3 regions of the Pantoea sp. B65 genome follow, and region 1 is predicted to be linked to each of the others. Evidence: predicted binding sites of a transcription regulator. Region 1 holds the regulator's gene; each other region holds the start of a gene.

Region 1 (7,086 bases):
AATCGCGAAATCTGGTTTAAACCGCAGGATGCAGAGGTGATGAAATTTATTCTGCGTAAAGGTTATATCGGTATTGACGGTATTAGCCTGACGGTGGGAGATGTCACTAAAAGTAAATTCTGCGTGCACCTGATCCCCGAGACGCTGGCGCGTACCACGCTGGGCGAGAAAAAACTGGGGCAGCGTGTCAATATTGAAATTGACCCACAGACCCAGGCGATAGTGGAAACGGTGGAGCGGGTTCTGGCACAGCGCGAAGCGGCGCTGCTGGCGGAAGCGGAATCCCCGGCAGAACAATAAAGGGCGATCTATCACACCCTAACCGTAGGGGAGGCATTAATGCCTCCCTTTGCATTAATGCCTCCCTTTGCATTAATGCCTCCCTTTGCATTAATACATCCCGTCGTTAATGCGGTACCCGCAATCCACCCTCAATCCCATGGCTGAATACCACTTGCCACAACTGGATATCGCGGGCGCGAAAAGCACCGGCACAGGCATTAAGGTAGTAACTAAACATCCGTTTAAATCGTTCGCCGTAATCTTCCGCCAGCTGCGGCCAGGCTTCAAGGAAACGCTGATACCATGCCATCAGGGTGGTGTCGTAATCCGCACCAAAATTATGCCAGTCTTCCATCACAAAGTGCGGCTCACTGGCATCGGCAATCTGACGTATCGACGGCAGACAGCCGTTCGGGAAGATATATTTATCAATCCACGGGTCAACGTTCATATCGGTTTTAATCGTGCCAATGGTGTGCAGCAGGAAAATGCCATCCTGTTTTAAATTGCGGTCGGCAACGTCAAAATAGGTGGCATAATTTTTCGGCCCGACATGTTCAAACATCCCCACGGAAACAATTCGGTCAAACTTCTGCGCCAGATCGCGATAATCCTGCAGCAGGATGGTCACGTCCAGACCCTCGCAACGCTGTTGCGCCAGTTTCTGTTGCTCGGCAGAGATAGTCACGCCGACTACCCTGACATGATAATGGCGCGCGGCAAACGCCGCCAGACCGCCCCAGCCGCAGCCGATATCCAGCAGCGACATGCCTGGCTGCAGCTGCAGTTTTTCGCAGATCATTTTCAGCTTGGCCTGCTGCGCTTCTTCAAGCGTCTTCGCTTGTTTCCAGTAACCGCAGGAGTATTGCAGATGGGAATCGAGCATGAATGAGAAAAGATCGTTACCGAGATCGTAATGCTCTTTGCCGACAATCCAGGCGCGTTTTTTTGATTGCAGATTAGTCAGCCGTGCCGCTGCGATGCGCAACGTATCTTTGAAATGGCGCGGGAGTTGCTGGTCAAGTTTATGTTTTAACACCCGATGAAAAAACATATCGAGGCGTTCACACTCCCACCAGCCATCCATATAGCTTTCGCCGAGCCCCAGTGAGCCTTCCTGCAATACACGCCGGAAAAAATCGGGATTTTTCACCTGGATATCCCAGGGGTGAGAGCCATTCACTTCCACACCGGCTACCTGCAGCATTTCATGGACGATGCGATACCAGTGATTTTCTTCCAGGCCCAATTCTTCTATACACGATGAACTCATAGCTTCTCCATCACCTGCTGTGATTAGAACCTGAGAATTAGAATAGCTAATTTCTACAGGATTGTGAGAGAACTCACGGAAAATCCGTGCGCCTGATATCCGACGTTTAACAGAGGATTGAAAATGAACGAAAAATACCTTGCCTTACTGATGCTGCAGCGATGTTAGTAGCGCAGGCGGCAGATATGCTGCCCCGGTTTCCCGCGACTGGCTGCAATATCGATACTCAGGTTTGGTCCTGCAGAGATGCGTTGCGAATGCCACGCCGTAAAACACCACGACAGCCCTGTCAGGTCTGACCAAATAATGTTAATTTATTGTTATATAATATTGCCTTAGATGAGTATATGCTCACGGCAGGCAATATTCAATACAATATTGTTAGCGAGCTAACTAAATGATTTCATTCACTGATGTGATGTGGCGTCGACTGCTTTGACCAACCGCTGTTTTTCGCTCTTGCGCTGAAATTGTAGCGCATATCCGATCAAAGCAAGAACAACGGTCAGCAACATAATTGCGGTGGTGGTCAGCAGCGTTTCGGCAATTAGCGTCGATACGGCCATGCTGGCGAGAAAGCACAGACCGAGTTGCAGCATATTCTGTAATGCTGCGGCTTTTCCGGTGGCCTCGGGGAAGGGCAGCAGTGCGTTAGCCACCACAATCGGATAGATCGCGCCATTCGCCATCGCCATACCGCAAAACGGGACCAGTAGCGCCGTCAGTGTTACCTGGCCGGACAGCGCCACGGCAAAGATGGCGCTGATGCTGATGGCATAACCCAGCAGCAGCCAGCGCAACAGGGTGGCGCCTGCCAGACGCTGTAGCAACGCGCGACAGCCAAAACCACCCAGTAAAAAAGCCAGCGTTTGCGGAATATAACTCAGACCGATATCGCCTGGCGTCAGCCCCAGATCGGCAAGAATAAACGGCGAACCGGTCAGCCAGGCAAAAAAACTGGCGGAACAGGCGGCATAAATCAGCACATTGCCACTCCAGATGCGCGATTTCAGCAACAGCAGAAAGCTGACCAGGGGTTGCACGCTGACGCGGTTTTTTACTGTCGCAGATTTAAGCCGCAGCGTCGGGATCAGCAATGCCAGCGCAATCAGCAGCAGTGCGACAAAGATCGCGCGCCAGCTAAAATGGTTCAGCAGCCAGGCGCCCAGCAGCGGCGCCAGCGCCGGAGAGAGCGCTACCAGCGGCATAATGGTGGCGAAGACACGATTAGCCTGCGCACCGTGATAGCGGTCGACGACCAGCGCCTGCCAGCTGACCGCTGCGGAACAGACCCCCACCGCCTGGATAAAGCGCAACACCAGCAGCAGGGTGGCATCCTGCACCAGCAGCATACCGGCGCAACCGAGGGCAAACAGACTCAGCCCCATTACCAGCACCGGTTTACGCCCGATGCGATCCGACAGTGGCCCCCAGAACAGTTGCGCACAGGCAAAACCGGCAAGGAAGATACTCAGGCTGGCGCTGATAGCGCCAGGATGGGTGTGCAGGTCCTGTTGCATGGCGCCAAACGCCGGCAGGTACATATCGGTAGCAAGAAAACCCAGCATGCTTAACAGCGCCAGGTAAACAATAAATCCTTTTGACTTGATCATCAGATAACTCTTTTTTATGCAGGTGATGTAACGCGCAGAGTGTAAGCGGGTGCACTGTGGCTTGTGAAACGCTAATATTTGCCTATTGCGTTGAAAAATTTTGCAGGCAGGATATGTGGTCAGAACATTCTCTTGAAGTGGTTGATGCGGTTGCACGTACCGGCAGTTTTAGCGCCGCCGCCAGTGAGCTGCATCGTGTGCCCTCGGCGGTCAGCTATACCGTACGTCAGCTGGAGCAGTGGCTGGCGGTTCAGCTGTTTGAACGCCGCCATCGCGATGTGGTACTTACCGCTGCCGGTAAAGTTTTTATTCAGGAAGGCCGCGCTGTTATCAAAAAAATGCTTGCCACCCGCCGTCAGTGTCAGCAGGTGGCCAATGGCTGGCGCGGGCAGTTAAGTATCGCGATCGATTTGATTGTTAAACCGCAGCGCAGCCGCCAGCTGGTACTCGATTTCTATCGCCATTTCCCGGATATGGAACTGCTGGTTTCCCATGAGGTATTTAATGGCGTCTGGGATGCGCTGGTGGACGGGCGGGTTGATATGGCGATTGGCGCCACCCAGGCGATCCCGGTCGGCGGGCGTTTTGGTTTTCGCGATATGGGGGCGCTAAACTGGCGCTGCGTGGTCAGTGCCGGACATCCGCTGGCGCGGCAGCAGGGAACGATAGAGGAAGAGACGATTCGTCAGTGGCCGTCGCTGGTGCTGGAAGATACCTCGCGCAGCTTACCGAAGCGGATTACCTGGACGCTGGATAATCAGCGGCGTCTGGTGGCGCCGGACTGGGATACCGCCTTTGATTGTCTGCTGGCGGGATTATGCGTTGGTATGGTGCCCGGGCACTTCGCCGCACCGTTGCTCGCCAGTGGCGAACTGACGGAGCTGAGCCTGCCGGCGGGTTTTCCCGACAGCCCATGTTGCGTCAGCTGGGCAGAACAGAGCGCGTCGCCGGCGCTGAGCTGGCTACTGGATTATCTGGGCGATGCGGAAACCATGAATGCCGAGTGGTTGCACGAGGCGTGATCACCGGCCACCGCCGTGGCCGGCCAGAAGATTAGCGACGATAATCGCGGAATGGGCCATCGGCGACGGAACGGCGCTCGATCAGTGAAGGATGCACTTCAATGGTCTGAGGATCTTCGCGTTTACTGGTAATGCGGTCCAGCAGCATATCAAAGGCGGTTTGCCCGAGACGTTCTTTTGGCTGATGCACAGTGGTCAGCGCCGGTGTGAAATAGCGCGCGTTACGCACATTATCATAACCGATCACCGAAATATCCTGCGGCACCCGCAGGCCCATCTCATCGGCGGCGCAAATCGCCCCCATCGCCATAATATCGCCGCCGCAAAACACTGCGGTTGGCCGCTGCTTCTGCGACAGAATTTGCTGCATGGCGCGATAACCGGATTCCGGTTCAAAGTCACCCTGCACAATCCACTCATCGCGCACATGGATGCTGGCTTCGTGCAGCGCTTTCAGAAAACCGGCATGACGGCCGCCGCCGGTATTACGCTCCAGCTGGCCGGGGATCGCGCCGATATCGCGGTGGCCGCGATCGATCAGATAGCGACCCGCCATATAACCACCCTCAAAGGCATTATCCAGCACGGTATCGGTAAAGTCGCCGCGCGATTCGCCCCAGTCCATCACCACCATCGGGATATTGCGATTCTCTTCCAGCATTTTCAGCAGGTCATCCGGATACTCAGAACACATCACCAGCAGGCCATCGACGCGTTTTTGCGCCATCATCGACAGATACGCCTGCTGCTTTTGCAGATCGTTATGGGCGTTACCGAGGATCAGCGTATAGCCTTTGGCAAAGCAGCGGGTCTCTACCGCTTCAATAATTTCAGCAAAGTAGGGCGCTTCACTGGAGGTCGCCAGCAGACCAATCGATTTGGTATGGTTAACCTTCAGACTACGTGCAACGGCGCTGGGCGAGTAGTGCAGCGCTTTGATGGCGGCCCAAACCGCTTCGCGCGTATCTTCAGCGACAAAGCGTGTTTTATTGATGACATGTGAAACGGTGGTGGTGGAAACACCGGCGCGTTTCGCCACATCCTTAATTGTTGCCATTAAACTGGTACTCCTGCGCTTATCTCAACGCATTGATAAATAGCATGTTAAACGTTTGCGTACCCCTGGCGATTTTCAGGCGGCCATGGGGGTTCATTGTTGCATTCTGAGTGACGTCGGGAAGGAGAATGACGTCAGGAAACACGGCAAGTAACGCGGTGTTGCAGTTGTTGCGCAACGGAAAAAAAGAATTCTATCAAGGCTGTGAGAAGAAAACGAGATTTTTACTTGCAACTGTGGGAAAATCCACACAGTTATTGATTGTATACTCATGACTTATGGGTCTTTTAGGAGCGTAGTATGGATACCAATCTGAAGTTATCTCTGATGACCACCGTTGGCTCACTGTTAGTGATTATCGCTTTTAGCTTTGTTGCGGTGATGAACTGATTTTCTCACCACCCGGCGGTTTTTCCACTAGCGGTAAGAAACGCCTGATGGGGTATGCGTCAGGCGTTTTTTTTTGCATCTATGCGTTGATGTTACGCAAAATAGTGAGCGCTGGCACGGTAAATCGCCATCCCCGATCCGGCGACAGTATCGGGATTAAGCACCCCCAGCGCCTGACGGATCCAAAGATATTTATTAAAGCCGCGTACAGCTTGCCTGCGCGTCAGGGTAGGGTATCCGGTTAATTCTCTTATTTTATTCCTGATAGCATCCGTCTGGAAAATCCCTTCCTCTTCTTTGATCCCCATAATACCCTGTGACAAAATATCTGTGGAATGCTCTGCCGTCATTTCATCATCAAGATACCAGTAATCGGTCGTTTCCGGACCGGTTACACTCAATCCCAAAGCGGTATCTTTGAATGTTTCCATATGGCTGTATTCGTGAATCAGATTTTTAACCCTGACCTCAGGGGAGTCGCTAAAAAAGCTTTCAGCCAGAATAACTGCGCCCTCATCAGCTATTGCCGCAGCGATAACATCGGATTTTTCATGCAAATATCTTATTAGGGAAAATCGCGAGCGTTTTACTGTATCATTCCGAATCGTCTGAATAACATCTCTGGTCATCGCCCAAACTTTGACTAATGATGAAAATAACTCAACATCAGCTTTACCTATATAGGGTTCAAGCAGCGTTTGTGTGGCGGAAGGATGACTATGTGCCATAAGCAGAGCCCTATCCAGTACCGTTTTAGCGCGTTTTAAACTATTTTCAATCACTACCCGTTTCTCTTTATCTTGTTGTGCAATGATCGTCAGATTCTCAGCGATAATTTCAGCACCATGCATTGCCGTCCATTGTGATAGTTTTTTATAGATGCGTTGATCAGTATCGGGGTGCTCGCCAGGTGGATAAATTCTATGTGGCATTAACCCATCAGGATCACGATAGCTCACCGGGTTATTGATTACCATTATATACAAATTGAGCCCGGCCAGGTTCCCGGCCGGATCGGCGCTCAGCCAGCGCCCGGCCCAGCACTGATAATAACGGTAACCGTAGTAATACAGCCCGCTGGCATCGCGTTCCTTGCCGCTGTAGCGGCGGGTTTTATACTCCGCTTCCGCCTGGCTTCTTGCCGTGCGGATCGCCGTACCGCCATACGGGTAATACTCCTCCTGACTGATTAACTCGCCCTGCGCATCCACTTCCAGCCCGCTGCTGCCGGTGAGGTTATCGTAGCTGTAGCGCAGCGAGTTATTGCTGATACCGGCGGGCAGTCCGCTCTGCCAGTGCAGCAGCCGCACCTGCGCCGCACCGGCTTCACCGGCGGTGAGGGTGTGCAGCTCCGCCTTCAGGGTTTCGCCGGTATGGCTGGTGTGCCGCTCAAGGCCGGGTAAATAGGTTACCCTCTGCGTCTGCAGGCTGTTGCCGCTCTGGCGGCGG
Region 2 (7,086 bases), on a different contig from region 1:
TATGCTGGTGCCGACCCTGAATGCCCTTGAGAATGTTCAGCTGCCGGCCCTGCTGCGCGGCGACAGCGACAGCCAGAGTCGCGAACAGGCAAAGGCGCTGCTGGCGCAACTGGGATTAGCGCAACGCCTGAGCCATCTTCCGGCGCAGCTTTCCGGCGGGGAGCAACAGCGTGTGGCACTGGCTCGCGCTTTTAACGGCCGTCCCGACCTGCTGTTTGCCGATGAGCCGACCGGCAACCTCGATCGTAAAACCGGCGACCGTATCGCTGACCTGCTGTTTTCGCTTAATCGCGATTTTGCCACCACGCTGATTCTGGTCACCCATGATGAACAACTGGCGGCACGCTGCGATCGGCGGCTGCGGCTGCGCGACGGCAAATTGTCGGAGGAAGCATGATCTGGCGCTGGTTCTGGCGTGAATGGCGCTCGCCATCGCTGCTGATCGTCTGGCTGGCGCTGACGCTGGCGGTCGCCTGCGTGCTGGCGCTGGGCTCGCTCAGCGACCGCATGGAGAAAGGGCTAAGTCAGCAGAGTCGTGACTTTATGGCCGGGGATCGCACCCTGAGCAGCTCGCGCGAAGTACCGCCGGAGTGGCTGGATCAGGCGCGGCGCGACGGCCTGCAGGTGAGCCGTCAGCTGAGTTTTATGACCATGACCTTTGCGGGAAATACTCCACAGCTGGCGGAAGTGAAGGCGGTGGATGATGCTTATCCGATGTTTGGCCAGCTGGTCACCGCCCCGGCCAATCTGAAGCCGCAGGCCGGTACGGTTCTGGCGGCGCCACGCCTGCTGGCGCTACTGAATCTGAAAGCGGGGGACCGGCTGGACGTCGGTGATACCACGCTGCGTATTGCCGGCGAAGTGACTCAGGAACCGGATGCCGGCTTTAATCCTTTCCAGACCGCACCGCGCCTGCTGATGAATCTGGCCGATGTGGAAAAAACCGGCGCCATCCAGCCGGGCAGCCGCCTGACCTGGCGCTATAAATTTTCCGGCGATACGCAACCGCTGAGCCGTTATGACCGCTGGATTGAACCACAGCTGAAAGCCGATCAGCGCTGGACTGGCGTCGATGACTCCGATGATGCGCTGGGGCGCTCGATGCAGCGTGCTCAGCAATTCCTGCTGTTGTCGGCCTTGCTGACCCTGATGCTGGCGATCTCCGCGGTGGCGGTGGCAATGAGCCACTACTGTCGCAGCCGTTACGATTTAGTGGCGGTGCTGAAAACGCTCGGCGCCAATCGTGCGGCGCTGCGTAAGCTGATTGTCGGGCAGTGGCTGGCGGTGCTACTGCTGGCTGCGGTGACAGGGAGCCTGCTGGGGCTGGGATTTGAGGCGGTGCTGCTGCAGATGCTGAAGCCGATACTGCCGGCGGCGTTGCCGCCGTCCGGTATCTGGCCATGGATGTGGGCGATCGGATCGCTGTTTATTATTTCACTGCTGGTGGGGTTGCGACCGTATCGTTTGTTACTGGCGACGCAACCGCTGCGGGTGTTACGCCGTGATGCGATTGCCCGCGTCTGGCCGCTGAAATTCTATCTGCCGGTGATGGCGCTGGTGGTGACGGGTTTGCTGGCGTTGCTGGTCGGCGGCAGTAAGCTGTTGTGGGCGCTGATCGCCGGGATTGTGCTGCTGGCGCTGCTGCTGGGGGCGACAGGCTGGGGTGGTTTGCTGCTGCTGCGTAAACTGTCGGTGCGTAATCTGGCGTTTCGTCTGGCGATTAACCGCCTGCTGCGCCAGCCGTTAACCACTCTCAGTCAGCTGGCGGCTTTTTCCCTGTCCTTTATGCTGCTGGCGCTGCTGCTGGTTATGCGCGGCGATCTGCTGGACCGCTGGCAGCAACAGCTGCCGCCGGATAGCCCTAACTTCTATCTGCTGAATATTGCTGGCGCACAGGTGCCGCAGGTTAAAGCATTCCTGCAGCAGCACCAGCTGAAGAGCGGGGACTTTTATCCGATTGCGCGCGTGCGCCTGACCGAAACCAATCATCAGCCGGTCGATCCGGCGCAGGATAATACCTATAACCGCGAGATCAATCTGACCTGGCTGGAGCAGCCGCCGGATAACAGCCCGGTGGTGGCGGGCAGCTGGCCGCCGAAGCTGGGCGAAGTGTCGATGGCTGAAGAACTGACCGATCGCTTAGGACTTAAACTGGGCGATACGCTGACCTTTACCGGTGATACGCAAAACTTCGCCGCTAAAATTACCAGCCTGCGATCTATCGATCACGAAAGCCTGCGGCCCTTCTTTTTCTTTATCTTCCCGCCGGGAGCGCTGGATCAGCAACCGCAAACCTGGCTGACCAGCTTCCGGATGGACGACAATCCGCAGCTGCTGGCCCGGTTAAATCGCGAATTTCCGACCCTTAGCCTGCTGGATATCGGCAGCATCCTGCGACAAATCGGACAGGTGCTGACGCAGGTGAGCCGGGCGCTGGAGATTATGGTGGTACTGGTTACCGTCTGTGGCGTGCTGTTATTACTGGCGCAAATTCAGGTCGGGATGCGCCAGCGGCGTCAGGAATTGGTGGTTTACCGCACGCTGGGCGCCAGTAAAAAACTGCTGCGCGGCACGCTGTGGAGTGAGTTCGCTATGCTGGGGATGGTTTCCGGCATAGCCGCCGCCATCGGCGCCGAAGCGGCGTTATGGGGGTTGCAACGTAAAGTGTTCGATTTCCCCTGGCAGCCTGACTTTACGCTGTGGATGGTGCTGCCATTAACCGGTGCGCTTGTGCTCTCGGTCTGTGGCGGCTGGCTGGGGGTGCGTTTATTGCGGGGTAAGGCGCTCTTCAGGAGTTATTACGCTGAATAAAATTCAGGGGCGGGATTTATTCCGCCCCTGTTGCGCGAGTCATTTATGGCTGCCCTGCGGCCAGTATCCTTACGCCAGTTTCTCGCAGGCCCATGCAATGCCGCTGGCGTACTCCGGCGGTAACAGCGGGACCAGCGCATTTAACGCTTTCGCCAGTTCGCTGCCCTGAACATCATTCAGGTTCAGATGGCCAACTTTACGCCCCGGGCGCACTTCTTTCTCATACCAGTGCAGATTGACCAGCGGCTGCTGCAACCATTGCAGGTTGAGGTCGGTGCCGATCAGATTCACCATGACCGATGGCGTACTGACCACCGGCTTCGGCAACGGCAGGTCAAGGATAGCGCGCAGATGTAATTCAAACTGGCTGATGGAAGCACCGTTCTGCGTCCAGTGGCCACTGTTATGTACGCGCGGCGCCAGTTCATTAATCAGCAGACCTTCCGGCACCACAAAGCACTCCATGGCCATGACGCCAACATATTGCAGCTGGTTCATAATGGCGGCCAACATCTGCTCCGCCTGCTGCTGTTGCGCGGCATCAGGTTGCGGCAGGACCACGCTGGTGCGCAAAATACCTTCCTGATGCAGGTTGTGGGTGAGCGGATAGAACACCGTGTCGCCGTGATGGCTGCGGGCGCCAACCAGCGAGACCTCAGCGGAGAAGTTAATTCCCTGCTCAACAATGCACTCACCGTAACAATCCTGCGGCAACTCATTCGTCTGATTTGCGCGTAAACGCCACTGACCGCGTCCGTCATAACCACCGGTACGGCGTTTGACGATCGCCAGTTCGCCGAGTGAGGCAAACACCTGCGGCCACTGGTCTGCTGCCGCCAGCAACTGCCATGGAGCGGTGGCGAGGCCGAGCTGATCGAGTAGCTGTTTTTGTGTCAGGCGGTCAGCAAGCTGCGGGAAAATATCACGGTTAACAAACGCCGGGTGCCGGGCCAGTTCGCGGGTTAACGCGGTTTCCGGCCAGCGTTCGATCTCGGCGGTAATCACGCTCTGCTGAATCGGCAGTGCTTCCGGCTCGGCATCCAGACCGACAGGATAGACCGCAATCCCCAGCGGTTCTCCAGCCTGGCGCAGCATGCGTCCAAGCTGGCCATTACCTAATACGCAAACCGGTTTCATGCATTACCCCGTGGATCAGGATTGTTCAGTACTTCATCGGTCTGGCTCTGACGCCAGTCGGCCAGACGTTGCGCCAGTTCCGCATCATGGAGCGCCAGGATCTGCACCGCCAGCAGGGCGGCGTTGGCGGCGCCGGCTTTACCAATCGCCAGCGTACCGACCGGAATGCCGCGCGGCATCTGCACGATAGAGTAGAGGCTATCCAGACCGCTTAGCGCCGCGCTCTGCACCGGCACGCCCAGTACCGGCAGCAGGGTTTTTGCTGCCAGCATACCGGGTAAATGCGCGGCGCCGCCGGCACCGGCAATAATCACCTGGTAGCCATTGCCCGCTGCATTTTCCGCAAAGCTGAACAGTTTGTCCGGGGTACGGTGCGCAGAGACCACTTCAACGTCGAAAGGAACCGCAAGGGTGGTAAGGATCTCTGCGGCAAATTCCATAGTAGCCCAGTCACTTTTCGAACCCATAACAATGGCAATACGGGCTGAGGCGGCATTGGATGACATGCGAGTCTGACTCCTGTGATTGTACAAACTTCACCCGCGCGATTTTAAGATGGCAGGTGGGAAGGGCAGAGAGAATAGCATGACTCGGCAGCGAGGAAAACGGTTGCGTAGCCGCTGGCGGCGGCAAAACAGGGCTTTTTTTACCGCGCTTCAGAAAGGGAAAGCGCTGAGGCTGACCGCGTCGGCATTGACCTCGATCATCGAGCCCTGGTGGTGCCAGGCGCCCAGTACCACCCGTTCTGCGCTGATATCCCCGGCCTGCACCTGATGTACTGCCGGTCGGTGGGTGTGGCCATGGATCATCCACTGCACCTGGTGGCGCTGAATGGCGGCGATCACTGCCTGTTGATTGACGTCCATAATCGCTGCGGATTTGCTGCTATTGGCGTTTTTGCTGTCTGCGCGCATACGGGCGGCGATACGCTGCCGGATAAACAGCGGCAGAGCCAGAAACAATTTTTGCAGCCAGCGCTGATGTACTTTACGGCGAAAACGCTGATAGCCCTGGTCATCGGTACACAGGGTATCGCCATGCAGGATCAGCAGGCGTTTACCATACAGTTCGAGAACCTGCTCTTGCGGAAGTAACGTCATACCACTGGCGCGGGCAAAACGATGGCCCAGCAGAAAGTCACGATTGCCATGGATAAAGAAGCAGGGGACGCCGTGCTCTGTTAGCGCCCGCAGCGCGGCGGCAATTTCCGCATGCAACGGTTCAGGATCGTCATCGCCGATCCAGGCTTCGAACAGATCGCCAAGAATATACAGTGCGTCGGCGTGTATCGCTTCACGCTGTAAAAAACGCAGAAAACCGGCAGTAATTGCCGGTTCTTCATGGCACAGATGCAGATCTGCGATAAATAGCGTGCGTGACATTACTCGCTAATGGTCACTTTCTGGATGACCACATCTTCTTTTGGCACATCCTGATGCATGCCGCTGCGGCCGGTAGAAACGCCTTTGATTTTCTCAACCACGTCCATACCTTCAACCACTTCAGCGAACACACAGTAGCCCCAGCCCTGCAGGGTTTCGCCGCTGAAGTTCAGGAAGTCGTTATCAGCTACGTTGATAAAGAACTGTGCGGTAGCGGAGTGTGGTGCGGAAGTACGCGCCATTGCCAGCGTGCCTTTGGTATTTTTCAGGCCGTTGTTCGCTTCGTTACGGATCTCTTCTTTGGTCGTTTTCTGCTTCATACCAGGCTCAAAACCGCCGCCCTGAATCATAAAGCCGTTAATGACACGGTGGAAAATGGTATTGTCGTAAAAACCGTCACGACAGTAATCCAGGAAGTTCTGCACGGTAGCGGGGGCTTTGTCGTCGAAAGTTTTGATAACGATATCGCCATGATTAGTCTGGAAAGTAACCATAATCTCGTCCTGTTAAGGTGGGAGTTTTAAACGACTGTGCTTACGGCAGCTTGATAAAAATGCCGGGCCAGTTTAAATAGACGCCTCTTATATCACAAATTGTGATGACGCGTCAGCAGGTGAGAAAGTCGTAGTTGCTGCCATATCCTTGCATTGCATCGCGCTTACGATAACAATACAGCAAAATTACCCTTTATATACCCGAGTAATTGGTGTTGCAGTAAGGCCGCAAGGGAGCCAATCCCGGGACGCTGACTATCCGCAGTGATTCGGGTGACTCAGCGCGGCCGACACAGTTGCAACGCCAGGTTCGATGGGGATAACCCGTTTTGTTAACCCGCACACGCCATACGGAATGTCTCAATGCTAAAGATCTACAACACCCTGAGTCGTCAAAAAGAGGAATTTAAACCTATTCATGCTGGTCAGATTGGCATGTACGTGTGCGGAATTACCGTTTATGACCTGTGTCACATCGGCCATGGCCGTACTTTTGTCGCCTTTGACGTGGTGGCGCGCTACCTGCGCTATTGCGGTTATCAGCTGAAGTATGTGCGCAATATCACCGATATTGACGATAAAATCATTAAACGCGCCAATGAAAACGGTGAAAGCGTCGAAACCCTGACCAACCGTATGATTGCGGAAATGCAGAGTGATTTTGCCGCGCTGAATATTCTGCCGCCGGATCTGGAACCACGTGCCACACGTCATATCAGTGAGATTATCGAACTGGTCAGCAAGCTGGTTGCGCGTGAACACGCGTATGTCGCCAGCAATGGGGATGTCATGTTCTCGGTAGAGAGCGATGCTGATTACGGCAAGTTGTCGCGTCAGGATCTGGAGCAGTTACAGGCTGGCGCGCGCGTTGAAGTTGCCGCCGATGTTAAACGCAATCCAATGGATTTTGTGCTGTGGAAGATGTCGAAAGTCGACGAACCAAGCTGGCCATCGCCATGGGGTGCCGGTCGCCCCGGCTGGCATATTGAATGTTCGGCGATGAACTGCAAACAGCTCGGCGAGCACTTTGATATCCATGGCGGCGGTTCCGACCTGATGTTCCCGCATCATGAAAACGAGATTGCGCAGTCTACCTGTGCCCATGACGGCCCCTATGTTAACTACTGGATGCACTCCGGTATGGTGATGGTTGACCGTGAGAAGATGTCAAAATCACTGGATAACTTTTTCACCGTGCGTGATGTACTGGCGCACTACGACGCGGAAACCGTGCGTTACTTCCTGATGTCCGGCCACTATCG
Region 3 (7,086 bases), on a different contig from region 1:
AACGCTATATGCAGGATATGTTTGATGCGATGGGGGGAAGCGGATGGCAGGCGCCGCGCAACGAGTATCAGTTGAGCGTTGACGCTTCGATTATGTTAACGCCGGAGATCAATCTGCAGATGACCGGTGCGCGAACCTGGAACAACAGTAACTGGCAGTATCCCTATTCCGCGATCAAACCGGAGGACGGCTATACGTTCTGGCTACAGGTGAACGTTATGCTGGAAAAACTGCTCGGTCTGTAATTTAGCGGGCCGGGTTTTTCCTTAATGTCTGAATTTAATGCTCTCTACCTGACACTGTGATTATCAATGAAGAATATCAGCCCGGATGACGCTATTACGGCGTCCGATGTTTCCGCTAAAACATCATCTCTGTATAACGTACTGTTACTGGTGGCCTTTATTGCACTGGCGGCTAATTTGCGTTCACCACTCACCTCATTACCCTCAGTGATTGATAGTATCAGGAGCGATCTGCATATCAGCCCGGGATTAGCCGGGCTGATGACCACTATCCCGGTGTTATGTTTCGGCGCATTGATGCCCGTCGCATCGGTGATTCTGGCCCGGGTCGGTATTGGCAAAGCCATTTATCTCACCCTGTGCGGTGTGGTGCTTGGCACGATTTTGCGATCGGCCGGTGGCTTGACGCTGGCGTTGTCAGGAACGGTAGTGATTGGCGCGGCGCTGACGCTCGGTAATATCGTCAGCCTGATGGTGATAGCCCGCGATTTTCAGCGCCACTCCAGTATTATCACTGGGGTATATGTGATGTCGATGAGCATCGGCGCGATGCTGACAGCCGCCCTGACGGTGCCGATCGCATCGGTGATCGGCTGGCGCGCAGCGCTGGCGATATGGAGCCTGCTGGCAATCTTAGCCATTGTGCTGTGGATCGGAGCCGGATTTGTCAGGGCAACACCACCCGCTGGCGGCGTTTATTCCGTGCCATCTGGCGCCGCGCGCGCACCCGGCGCCACAGTCTCGCCGTCTGCCAGAGAAGCGTTAGCGGTATGGCGGCGCCCGGTAGTCTGGTTACTGGCGATCGCTTTTTCCTCACACACCTTTCTGTTTTATGCCATGACCGCCTGGCTGCCGGAATATATCAAGCCGGTTGTTAATATGGACACCAGCCAGGCCGGCACCATTGCCTCCATTTTTCAGATACTGGGTATCCTCGGTTGTTTCGGTGTTCCCTGGCTTGGCTCTGTCGCGCGTTTCCCGACGGCAAAATTATTCCTGATTGCCGGTGGCGTATGGTTTTGTATGGCAGCCGGGTTGTTGTTGTTGCCGCAAATGTGGCCCCTGTGGATACTTTCCGGCGGCATCGGTGCAGGCGCGGGCTTTGTGGTGGTGTTTATGCGGGTGATGGAGCTGGCCGGCAGCCTGGATGAAAACCGCCGCATCTCCTCCTTTGTGCAGGGATTTGGCTATATTGTCGCCTCAACCGGTCCGACAGTTGTCGGATATATTCACCAGCAGAGTGGCGGCTGGTCTGGCGTATTTACCCTGCTGTCCACTATCGCTTTGGTCATGATTTCAACAGGAATAATTGCCGCAAAAAGCAAATAATCCCGCCAGACGGCTGAGCAGGCGAATTTGCCATTAATCCTATTTTTGGTAAGGAAACGGAAAGTCGGATGAAATTGATTCAGAAAATTCTTACAATAGCATTGATGATTATCCGACCATTTTCACGGAGCGACAGATGGCAAGTCATTTTGTACGCTGGGCATACGTCCAGAACCCGGCACGTATGCCGCGACTACCGCAGAAATTATTAGAAGATTCCTGGAAACTGAACGAGAAGCGCCGAATGCGTTTTCTTGCCGCCCGTGAGCTGCTGGCCGAACTGATGCTGCGGGTTTATGGTATGCAACAACTCCCCTCCCTGATCACCACGAGCAGCGGCCGTCCCTGTTTTGCCGATCCCGACCTGCCTGACTTTAGTATCGCCTATGCCGGTAATCAGGTTGGTGTGTTACTGGCAGAAGAGGGCGGACGTGCCGGACTGGATATGGAGATTGTTCGCGCTCACAGTCGTCAGACGGTAGAAAGTCAGCTACAGCGCCTCTCTTCAGGCGAGAAAGCCTGGATCAATGCCCAGCAAGACCCGATTGAAGCCGCCACCCAGCTCTGGACCTTACGTCAGAGCGTGCTGAAGCTCACCGGCGAAGGCCAGCGCGATATCGACTCTTTGCGTCTTCATCCCGCTTCCGGTCGTCTGCGCTCAACGGCGTTTCCCGATATTCAGGCCATTTGCGATGTCGAGCCATTAATGGTGTGGTCATGCGCCCTGTCGCCTGGCACCCAGCGTTTACGCCTGTGGGAATTTGCTGAGGGAAATAGCTGGCACGCGCTGCGCGATGTGGAAGTGAATAAACCGAATATGGGACCACGCGCCCTGCGCCTCACCAGTATGCCGCCGGAACGTCAGGTACAGCATTAAAAAAGCGGCATCAGGTAAATCCTGACGCCGCCTGCGGTTAGCGCTTAACTCACGGATCAATGTGCGTCGATAAACACAATCTTAAGCACAAACAGCAGCGCCACCACGATGACGCATGGGCTGATTTCACGCCAGCGTCCGGAGCCCGCCTTCATCACGCAGTAAGCAATAAAGCCCAGCGCGATACCTTCGGTTATTGAGAAGCTGAAAGGCATCATCACGGCAGTCACAAATGCCGGAACCGCTTCTGTCAGATCATCCCACTTAACGCGCGCCAGGCTGGAAGTCATCAGCACGCCAACATAGATCAGCGCGCCGGCTGCAGCATAGGCCGGTACCATCGCCGCCAGCGGCGACAGGAAGATCACCAGCAGGAACAGAATGCCGGTTACCACGGCCATCAGACCGGTACGGCCACCGATAGAGACGCCGGATGAACTTTCAATATAGGCGGTAACGGAAGAGGTACCGATAAAGGAACCGACCACGGAGCTGATACTGTCAACATACAGTGCCTGCTTCATGCGCGGGAACTTGCCTTGCTCATCGGCTAACCCGGCTTTGTCGGTGACCCCAATCAGGGTACCGGAGGAGTCGAACAGGTTAACCAGCATAAAGGAGAAGATAATACCGGCCATACCGAGGTTCAGTGAACCCGCCAGATCAACCTGACCGATAATCGAGGTTACCGGCGGCGGCGCAGAGAAGAAGCCGGTGTATTTCACATCGCCTAACAGCATGCCAATGACAGTGGTGATAATAATCGACACCAGCACCGCCACATGAATGTTACGCGCGGCCAGAATGGCAATGATAAAGAAACCCAGCACGCCAAGCAGTACACTGTGCGAGGTCAGGTTGCCCACCGCCATCAGCGTATCTTTGTTTGGCACCACGATACCGGCATTTTTCAGGCCAATCATCGCAATAAACAGACCAATACCGCTGGTAATACCGATGCGCAGTGACGCCGGAATATTAGCAATCATCCAGTAGCGTACGCGGAAAATCGTCAGCAACAGCAGGCCAACCGCGCCCCAGAAGATGGCGCCCATACCGGTCTGCCACGAGATGCCCATCGCACCCACCACCACAAATGCGAAGAAGGCGTTCAGCCCCATCGCCGGCGCCAGCGCAACCGGTAAGTTCGCCACCAGTCCCATCAGGATACTGCCGAAGGCAGCAATCAGACAGGTGGTAACAAATACTGCCTGGGTATCCATGCCTGCGACACCGAGGATTTGCGGGTTCACAAACACGATATAAACCATAGTGAGGAAGGTAGTGAAACCGGCGATCACTTCAGTGCGTGCTGTTGTGCCATGCTCTTGCAGTTTAAACAGGCGCTGCAGTAAACCTTGTTTATTCATTATCAGATTCCGAACCAAAGGAAATGTTGTCGTTGGCTATCCTATACTAATATGCTGATTTTTGATGCGGATCACACTGTTTTTTCGCAACCGATTGCGCAGTTTTTACCGCTTTATCGCCGTCATTAACAGTAATTGACATTTCCTGGTCGCAATCCTGCCACAGTTGGTTAAAGATGTTATGACATCTTCGAACGATAAAGGATAAAGCGTAATGAGTATTGAATGTGTGTTTTTTGATTGCGACGGTACGCTGGTGGACAGTGAACTGATTTGCACCCAATCTTACGTAAATACCTTTGCGCAGTATGGTGTTGAACTGTCGTTACAGGAAATGTTTGAAAAATATAAGGGTGTGAAGCTGTATGACATTGTCGCCGATGTCTGCGCGCAGCATCAGCTGGATGTTGCGGTCGATGAACTGGAGGCCGCCTATCGTCAGGAAGTGGCAAGGCTGTTTGATGCCGATTTGCAGCCGATTGCCGGTGCGCAGCAGCTGCTGGCGCAGGTTAGCGTACCGATGTGCGTGGTTTCTAACGGCACCGTAAAGAAGATGCAGCACTCCCTTGGACTGACCGATATGCTGCGCTATTTTGATGACCGGTTGTTCAGCGGCTATGATATTGCCCGCTGGAAGCCCGATCCGGAGCTGATGTACCACGCGGCAGAAAAAATGCGCGTACCGGTTGAGCGCTGCATTCTGGTTGATGATTCCGAGGCCGGCGCCAGGGCGGGCATTGCTGCCGGTATTCCGGTGTTTTACTACTGTGCCGACGCCCATAATAAGCCGCTCGACCACCCGCTGGTGACCATGTTTGACGATATGGCGCAGCTGCCGGCGCTGTGGAAGGCGCGCGGCTGGTCGATTACGCAATAGTTTTTGCATGGCGGAGAGATATCCCCCTCAGGCAGCGGGAGCCATTACTGGCTCCCGCGCCGGTTAACCAATTGCTCCCAGCGCATCTTCGTTACCCTGACGCCGCGGTAACAAAAACAGTGTGGCGATAATATCCAGCAGATAGATTAGCGCCAGCAGCGTAATGGCAGCGACAAATGACCATTGCGACGCCAGCAGGCCGATGACCAGCGGTCCAAAGCCGCCGACGCCACGCCCAAGGTTAAACAATACGTTTTGCGCCGTGGCACGAGCCTGAACCGGATAGGTATCGGAGATCAGCGCGCCGTAGCCGCCAATCATGCCATTCACAAACATCCCCATCAGAGCGCCGGTAAACAGCATCACCATCGGATCACGCAGCTGTGCATAGATCACCACCATAATCACCGCGCCAAACTGGTAGATCAGGAAAATCTTCCAGCGCGCAAAGCGATCGGCCAGCACGCCAAACAGCCAGATGCCGAAGGTCATCCCGACCACCGTTACCGCCGTCCAGAGTCCGGATTTGGTCAGTGAGAAACCAAAATTGGCAGAGAGATAGCTCGGCATCCAGATCATCAGGCCGTAATAGCCAAAGTTCTGTACCGAACAGAGGATCAGAATGCCAAGGCTGGCTTTGCTGGTTTGCGCATCTTTAAACAGCAGCTTCAGGCGGGCGCGAAAGGAGAGTTCGGGGGTGGTTTTCTGCTGGCGGGTAAAGGCTTCCGGCTCGCCCATGCCACGGCGAATCATAAACGACAGTAGCGCCGGCAGCAGCCCGACAAGGAACATGCCACGCCAGCCGATGATATTCAGCAGAAAGGGGGTGATAAACGCCGCCAGCAACACGCCAAGCTGCCAGCCGATGCCGACCCATGCTGATGCACGATTACGCTTGTGCGCTGGCCAGGCTTCGGCAATTAGCGCCATCCCGATACCAAACTCGCCACCCAGGCCAACCCCCGCCAGAGTGCGGTAGATCAGCAGATCCCAGTAGCCCTGCGCCAGCGCGCACAAACCGGTAAACAGGGAAAACATCAGGATAGTAAAGGTCAGCACCCGAATACGACCCAGACGGTCGCTGAGGTGCCCAAAGATAATACCGCCCAGCACGGCGCCGATTAGCGTCCAGGTGACCAGCGAACCGGCCTGGGAAGGACTTAATATCAGCGATGCGCTAATAGCGGGCAGCATAAAACCAAGGATAAGCAGATCAAAACCATCCATGGCATAGCCACTAACGGCAGCGAGCATGGCTTTAGCCGGTGTCGCGCTCTGCTTCGCTTGAGTGGATATCGACATGTTTCAGTACCCTACAGATAAAATTGTAGGCCAAGTATATCTCCCCGGGAGTATCTGAAGTACCTGAAACAGCGCAGGGGAGCCATCAATGGCTCCCATTCAACGGAAATTATGCGGGATTACTGCCGCCGTCATCACCAGCCAGCAGTTTATCCAGCTGGTCGCCGCCAACATGACGGAAGTCCTGGCCTTTGACGAAATAGAAGATAATTTCGCAGATATTCTGGCAACGGTCGCCAATGCGCTCAATGGCCCGGGCACAAAACAGCGCCGTCAACACACTGGGAATGGTGCGCGGGTCTTCCATCATATAGGTCATCAGCTGACGCACGATGCCCTCATACTCCTGATCCACCTTTTTATCTTCACGGTAAATCTGGATAGCGGCATTGAGGTCCATCCGCGCAAAGGCATCCAGCACGTCATGCAGCATCTGTACGGTATGATGTCCCAGCGATTCAAGGCTGACCAGCAGCGGCAGATGTTGCTGACTGAATTTCTCCAGTGCGGTGCGGCTGATTTTCTCCGCCACATCGCCAATACGTTCCAGTTCAGAGATGGTTTTGATGATCGCCATCACCAGACGTAAATCACTGGCGGTCGGCTGACGCTTGGCGATGATGCGCACGCAGGCTTCATCAATCTCCACTTCCATCATATTGACCTTGTGATCGCCTTCAATCACCTGTTTCGCCAGATCGCCATCCTGATTATGCATCGCGGTAATCGCATCGGTGAGCTGTTTCTCCACCAGACCACCCATGATCATCACCTGAGTGCGAATGTGCTCCAGCTCGGCATTGAACTGGCCGGAGATATGTTTGTTAAGATTTAAGTTATCCATGTTTTCTCCAACCTGTTAATCAAACAGGCGTAATCAACGCCGAAACAATGGGTGCAAACCCAGTCGCAAAATGGCAACGGCAATCGTCCGTTTTCAACCGTAACGCCCGGTAATATAGTCTTCAGTCTGCTTCTGATGCGGCTTAGTAAACAGGGTATCTGTATCACTAAACTCAATCAGTTCGCCGAGATACATAAAAGCAGTGTGATCGGAGCAACGCGCAGCCTGTTGCATATTATGCG

Evidence for each region. The regulator PurR, encoded in region 1, represses purine synthesis genes. The targets are predictions, from matches to a motif close to CANGCAAACGTTTGCNTG.
Region 2: purE (5-(carboxyamino)imidazole ribonucleotide mutase) is a predicted target of PurR. The motif match lies at 4,547-4,564, and genes of this name have one in related genera.
Region 3: JWF83_RS03105 (NCS2 family permease) is a predicted target of PurR. The motif match lies at 3,905-3,922, and genes of this name have one in related genera.

The regions. Positions count from the first base shown of each region.
Region 1 covers NZ_JAHXPU010000036.1:49-7,134, reverse strand. The annotation lists gene JWF83_RS14365 (riboflavin synthase subunit alpha) at 1-300, shown strand, start outside; gene cfa (cyclopropane fatty acyl phospholipid synthase) at 407-1,555, opposite strand; gene punC (purine nucleoside transporter PunC) at 1,963-3,168, opposite strand; gene punR (DNA-binding transcriptional activator PunR) at 3,282-4,190, shown strand; gene purR (HTH-type transcriptional repressor PurR) at 4,222-5,247, opposite strand; gene JWF83_RS14340 (YnhF family membrane protein) at 5,548-5,637, shown strand; partial or broken gene JWF83_RS14335 (RHS repeat-associated core domain-containing protein) at 5,730-7,086, opposite strand, start outside.
Region 2 covers NZ_JAHXPU010000043.1:65,162-72,247, reverse strand. The annotation lists gene ybbA (putative ABC transporter ATP-binding protein YbbA) at 1-397, shown strand, start outside; gene ybbP (putative ABC transporter permease subunit YbbP) at 394-2,811, shown strand; gene purK (5-(carboxyamino)imidazole ribonucleotide synthase) at 2,881-3,948, opposite strand; gene purE (5-(carboxyamino)imidazole ribonucleotide mutase) at 3,945-4,454, opposite strand; gene lpxH (UDP-2,3-diacylglucosamine diphosphatase) at 4,605-5,330, opposite strand; gene ppiB (peptidylprolyl isomerase B) at 5,330-5,824, opposite strand; gene cysS (cysteine--tRNA ligase) at 6,188-7,086, shown strand, end outside.
Region 3 covers NZ_JAHXPU010000015.1:39,463-46,548, reverse strand. The annotation lists gene JWF83_RS03120 (carbohydrate porin) at 1-245, shown strand, start outside; gene JWF83_RS03115 (CynX/NimT family MFS transporter) at 312-1,574, shown strand; gene JWF83_RS03110 (4'-phosphopantetheinyl transferase family protein) at 1,711-2,451, shown strand; gene JWF83_RS03105 (NCS2 family permease) at 2,508-3,821, opposite strand; gene yieH (6-phosphogluconate phosphatase) at 4,036-4,698, shown strand; gene JWF83_RS03095 (MFS transporter) at 4,762-6,000, opposite strand; gene phoU (phosphate signaling complex protein PhoU) at 6,110-6,844, opposite strand; gene pstB (phosphate ABC transporter ATP-binding protein PstB) at 6,938-7,086, opposite strand, start outside.